2 regions of the Brenneria roseae subsp. americana genome follow, and region 1 is predicted to be linked to the other one. Evidence: predicted binding sites of a transcription regulator. Region 1 holds the regulator's gene; the other holds the start of a gene.
The links. The regulator CRP, encoded in region 1, controls carbon source genes, mostly activating them, when cyclic AMP is high. The targets are predictions, from matches to a motif close to ATGTGANNNNNNTCACAT.
Positions count from the first base shown of each region.

Region 2: the regulator CRP is predicted to act here: its motif matches at 982-999, upstream of msrB (peptide-methionine (R)-S-oxide reductase MsrB).

Region 1 is NZ_QDKJ01000009.1:14,748-17,921, forward strand. It holds gene B4923_RS12540 (phosphoribulokinase) at 114-983, shown strand; gene B4923_RS12545 (OsmC family protein) at 1,054-1,455, opposite strand; gene crp (cAMP-activated global transcriptional regulator CRP) at 1,774-2,406, shown strand; gene argD (bifunctional acetylornithine/succinyldiaminopimelate transaminase) at 2,480-3,174, opposite strand, start outside.
Region 2 is NZ_QDKJ01000020.1:10,378-13,551, forward strand. It holds gene gapA (glyceraldehyde-3-phosphate dehydrogenase) at 1-771, opposite strand, end outside; gene msrB (peptide-methionine (R)-S-oxide reductase MsrB) at 1,116-1,535, shown strand; gene B4923_RS19210 (YeaC family protein) at 1,666-1,944, shown strand; gene pncA (bifunctional nicotinamidase/pyrazinamidase) at 2,012-2,653, opposite strand; gene ansA (asparaginase) at 2,681-3,174, opposite strand, start outside.

The sequences.
Region 1 (3,174 bases):
CATGCTAAAAGCCATGTATATAAAACAATGGATATCCGTTCCCTTTTTTGATGACGCTCGGTCTCTGTGATGGAGATGCGGATGAGCGCCACCATCACGGAGTTACGCGTCTCATGTCACATAAACATCCAATTATTGCTGTCACCGGCTCCAGCGGTGCGGGAACCACTACCACCAGTCTGGCGTTCCGTAAAATTTTTCAGCAGTTAAACATGCGGGCCGCCCAGCTTGAAGGGGATAGTTTTCATCGTTATACCCGTCCGGAAATGGATATGGCCATTCGCAAAGCGCGCGATCTTGGCCGGCATATCAGCTACTTTGGCCCTGAAGCCAATGATTTCAGCTTGCTGGAACAGTCATTCATTGAATATGGCCAGCATGGTCAGGGGCAAACCCGTAAATACCTTCACACCTATGACGAAGCCATTCCCTACAATCAGGTTCCCGGCACATTCACGCCGTGGGAACCCATGCCGGCACCGACCGATGTGCTGTTTTATGAAGGCCTGCATGGCGGAGTGGTTACTGACCAGCACAATGTGGCTCAGCACGTTGACCTGCTGGTGGGCGTGGTGCCCATCGTCAACCTCGAATGGATTCAAAAACTGATTCGTGATGTCAATGAACGCGGGCATTCACGCGAAGCCGTCATGGATTCCGTCGTGCGTTCCATGGAAGATTACATTACCTATATCACACCGCAGTTTTCACGCACGCATATTAACTTCCAGCGCGTTCCCACCGTGGATACGTCCAACCCGTTTGCTGCCAAGTCCATTCCTTCGCTGGATGAGAGCTTCGTAGTGATTCACTTTCAGGGACTGGATAATATTGATTACCCTTATCTGCTCGCCATGTTGCAAGGGTCATTCATTTCTCATATCAATACGCTGGTTGTCCCTGGTGGAAAAATGGGGCTGGCGATGGAGTTAATCATGGCGCCGCTGGTACAACGACTGCTGGAAGGGAAAAAGATCGAATAAGCCCGCGGCGGCACGATAAATGAAGCGCATCGCGCCACCACGATCGCAAGCATATCAGTTAGGGCGAAGGTTACCCCCCAACCTCATGGCTGTGCGTGACTTCAACGGACTGACCCAACATCAATGCAACAGAGCAGTATTTCTCGGCTGACAGCGCCACGGCTCGTTCTACCGCTTGATCGGTCAGCCCTTTTCCCGTCACGATGAAATGCAGATTAATATGGGTAAACAGACGCGGGGCTTCCGTTCTCCGTTCTGAAGTCAATTTCACTTCACAATCGACAACATTGTGACGTCCTTTTTGCAAAATCGACACGACATCAATCGCGCTACAACCACCAACCGACATCAAAACCATTTCCATCGGACTCGGCGCCTTATCACCCGCATTACCATCCATCAGAATCTGATGCCCTGATGAGGATTCGCCAAGAAACGTTAAGCCTTCAACCCATTTAACCCGTGCCTGCATGGTGCCTCCATTAAAAAATTTTTGAAATTTTATACTGTTACTATACAAAAACATCCAATAACCGGAGCTTTATCATGCTGAAGCGAGACAACACAAGACACTTCCTTCAAGCTGTGTTAAAAACGAGAATAGAATCTGCCTTTTCTGGACAAACTCAGATACAAGGAAGATGATGGCGTCGCCAGATATCAGGTTCCAGTATATTCCCTGACGTCATTCTGCTCACACGGATTTTGATTTTTTAGCAGTAACCACGCCGTACAGGGAACTCTGAGCCCTGTGATTTGCGCAGTGAATTACAACAGAGGATGATAGCGAATGGTTCTCGGCAAACCGCAAACAGACCCAACTCTCGAATGGTTCCTTTCTCATTGCCATATCCATAAGTATCCATCGAAGAGCACGCTTATTCACCAGGGTGAAAAAGCAGAAACGCTTTACTACATCGTGAAAGGCTCTGTCGCAGTGCTAATCAAAGATGAAGAAGGCAAAGAAATGATTCTCTCTTATCTCAATCAGGGAGATTTTATCGGCGAGCTTGGCCTGTTTGAAGAAGGTCAGGAGCGCAGTGCCTGGGTACGGGCAAAAACGGCTTGTGAAGTCGCTGAAATTTCTTACAAGAAATTCCGGCAGCTGATTCAGGTCAATCCAGATATCCTCATGCGTCTGTCCGCACAAATGGCGAGCCGTCTGCAGGTTACGTCGGAAAAAGTCGGTAACTTGGCTTTTCTTGATGTGACAGGCCGTATTGCTCAAACGTTGTTGAACCTGGCGAAACAACCCGATGCCATGACGCATCCGGATGGCATGCAAATAAAAATTACCCGTCAGGAAATTGGACAAATTGTTGGCTGTTCGCGTGAAACCGTGGGCCGCATTCTAAAAATGTTGGAAGACCAGAACCTGATCTCCGCACATGGCAAAACGATTGTCGTTTACGGCACTCGTTAAATCCTACTTAACCCGACAAAAAAAGCGTGAAGGCAACTTCACGCTTTTTTAATGATTTCAGGGCAATGACACATTAACCTGCGGCATTAACCACTTGCTCAACGGCTTTCGCAAACTTCGCCATTCCTTGTTCGATATCCTGCTCCTCAATAATCAGCGAAGGTACAAAGCGAATCACATTTGGTCCCGCCATCAGCACCATCACCCCTTGTTCCGCGGCTGCGGCTAAAAAGTCGCCTGCCCGCCCATGCCATTCCGGTTTCAGTTCAGCGCCCAACAATAAGCCCATGCCACGAACCTGCTCGAAAATACCGTACTGATGGTTAATCTTTTCCAACGCACTGATAAATCGATCGTGACGCTCCGCCACCCCCGCCAACACTGCTGGCGTATTGATCGTATCCAGCGCCGCTTCCGCCACGGCGCAAGCCAGAGGGTTACCGCCATAGGTCGTACCGTGTACGCCGACCGTCATCACAGAGGCAATGTCTTCGGTCGTCAGCATCGCACTGATCGGGAAACCGCCGCCCAACGCTTTCGCCGTGGTCAGGATATCCGGCGTAATACCGTAATACATATAGGTAAACAGTTTGCCCGTTCTGCCCATTCCACTTTGCACTTCATCAAAAACCAATAGCGCCTTATGCCGATCGCACAATTCACGCACGCCTTGCAGAAACTCCGGCGTGGCAGGCATGATTCCGCCCTCGCCCTGCACCGGTTCCAGCACAACCGCACAGGTGTGGTCATCCATCACCGCTTTGACCG
Region 2 (3,174 bases), on a different contig from region 1:
ACAGATTTCTTTGTAAGAAGCTGGTTTTTCCAGGCGTGCAGTCAGGTCAACAACAGAAACGTTCGGAGTAGGAACGCGGAACGCCATACCGGTCAGTTTACCATTCAGCTCAGGAATAACTTTACCTACGGCTTTAGCCGCGCCGGTAGAAGACGGGATGATGTTCTGGGAAGCGCCGCGGCCGCCGCGCCAGTCTTTGTGAGACGGGCCGTCAACGGTTTTCTGAGTCGCGGTGGTAGCGTGAACCGTGGTCATCAGCGCTTCAACGATCCCGAAGTTGTCGTTGATAACTTTAGCCAGCGGAGCCAGGCAGTTAGTGGTACAAGATGCGTTAGAAACGATTTCCTGACCTGCGTAAGCTTTGTGGTTTACGCCCATAACAAACATCGGGGTGTCATCTTTGGACGGCCCAGTCAGAACCACTTTCTTGGCACCGGCGGTGATGTGCTTACGTGCAGTTTCGTCAGTCAGGAAGATACCCGTTGCTTCAGCAACAACGTCAACGTTGACTTCGTTCCACTTCAGGTTAGCTGGATCTTTTTCTGCGGTGACGCGGATGGTTTTACCGTTAACAACCAGGTGGCCATCTTTAACTTCAACGGTGCCGTTGAAACGGCCATGAGTAGAGTCATACTTCAGCATGTAAGCCATGTATTCGGCATCTAACAGGTCGTTGATGGCAACGATTTCGATGTCAGAACGTTCTTGTGCAGCGCGAAAAACAATACGGCCGATACGGCCAAAACCGTTGATACCTACTTTGATAGTCATATATTCCACCAGCTAATTGGTTAGTGAATAAAAGGTTGGTTGTAAAATTACAAAAACCTTGCTGAGCGTCAAGCGGAATCGTGTCAATAGTTGCTGTAAGTCAAACCTATGACCAACCTTTGAACGAAATTCCACCTTTGCTGTAACTAAAGAACATCTAAGACTGCTATGTGGGCGTAATACATCATATAAAGCCCGATTTACTCAAAATTGTGACATTTGTCACAATTGAGTGTTGTTCATGATAATGGTGTTTATATTAAGCCAAAATGGCCTGCAAGGTTGTTAATTTTTTGTTATAATTAGTGATTATTTTGATAGATGACACATTTTGCGAGATTTCCATGACAAACGATCCCACCCGGCAAACGCCGTCAGATGACGTTGATCTGACCGAAATTCAACGTTATGTCACACAGTTGCGGGGCACAGAACCGGCTTTCTCCGGCAAATTGCTGCATAATAAACGGACCGGCGTATACCACTGCCTCTGCTGTCAGTCTCCGTTATTCTATTCCGATAATAAATATGATTCTGGCTGTGGCTGGCCGAGTTTTGATCAGCCCGTGTCGTCGGAAGCGATTCGCTACCTTGACGATGATTCGCACAATATGCGCCGTATTGAGATTCGCTGCGGGCATTGTGACGCGCATCTGGGACACGTCTTTCCCGATGGCCCTAAAACCACGGGAGAACGCTACTGCGTAAATTCTGCCTCACTCAGCTTCATTGACGATGTTGATGGCGAGAGAGTCGACGGTTAATCCGCGATATATTGGTGCTGCCTGGCCGGAAACGCCCGTTTTAGCTTTAAACGATTCAGCTGTAAATGCTGATTTGGCTATGTCAGCGCCAGACAAAACCCATGAATATTTCACTTTGCAGGACCAGGATATGCAACTCGATGACCTGATTGAGGCAATGACGCCAGAAATTTATCAACGGCTGGCAACGGCGGTAGAATTGGGAAAATGGCCTGATGGCGTCGCGTTATCGGCAGAGCAGAAAGAGAACTGCCTGCAAATGGTGATGATGTGGCAAGCTCGTCATAATGAGCAGGCGGAACATATGACGATCGGAACCAACGGCGAGATCGTGATGAAAAGCAAGCAACAACTCAAGCAACAGTTCCATGACGACGCTGCTATTATCAAGCTCAAACCTCAGCAATAACCAATAATCCCGGACATCATGGCATGCCGGAGCAAAGCGTTATTCCCCGGCAATAATACGTGGCGACTCAGGCTGTCAGGCTGGCGATAACCTGCTCCAGACCGAGCAGTTTGGCGCCATGTTGTTCCATCTCCTTCAAGGCACTCTGGCTGTCGTCAGGGCGAAGATTTACCCCACGACACCCGTCGATCAGCACGTCGGTTTCATACCCCAGAGTAAGCGCGTCCAGCACGCTGAATTTCACACAGTAATCGGTAGCCAGTCCCATCACGGTCAGATGGGTAATATTCCGCGCTTTTAGCCAGCCGTCGAGCCCGGTCTCGGCGCGATGTCCGTTATCAAAGAATGCACTGTAGCTGTCTATGTCGGACTGCGTGCCTTTCTGAACGACCCAGGTGATGGCCTGTTGATTTAACGCTGGATGGAATTGCGCGCCAGCCCCGCCTTGTACGCAATGCACGGGCCACCATATTTGCGGTAAACCGTGCAGTTCTCCCACTTCGCCTACGTTCGCATGGGCATTAACGGCAAAACTGCCGTGATCGGCAGGGTGCCAGTCCTGACTGGCAATCACCGGGATGTTGGCTGGCAGACAGGCGCTGATAGCGCGATTGGCAATCTCAATGACCCGATCGCCTTCGTTGACAGCCAATGCACCACCGGGACAAAAGTCATTTTGTAAATCAATCAATAACAGCGCTCTGTTCATGGTTTAACTCCGTGATTGACTCAATGTTCAGTCTTTATCGCTCAACTCGCCCCGCAAATTTTTCTGCATCAGTTGCCGGATTTCGTCGGGATTAAGTGCCTGCTGGCTTAGCAGATAGTGCAGTTTGGTCAGGGCCGCTTCCACCGTCATATCAAAGCCGCTGATGACGCCGGCCTGCGCCAGTGCATTGCCGGTAGCATAACCGCCCATATTTACCCGTCCAGAAATACACTGGGTCAGGTTCACCACTACAATACCGCGCTCTGATGCCTGACGTAACTCATTCAGCAAACCAGGGCTCTGGGGGGCGTTCCCTACGCCGTAAGAACGCAGGATGAGCGCTTTGACCGGCTGGCGCAGGAAGTTACCCACCACATCGGCCGAAATGCCCGGATAGATGGTGATTACCCCGATAGGCTGCGGCGTTATGTTGTGGACCTTCAGCGGCGGACAATTCTCACAAGATGCGGCAGGGGCCAGACGGCGAATGTGGATCCCGGCTTCTAACAGCGGCGGATAGT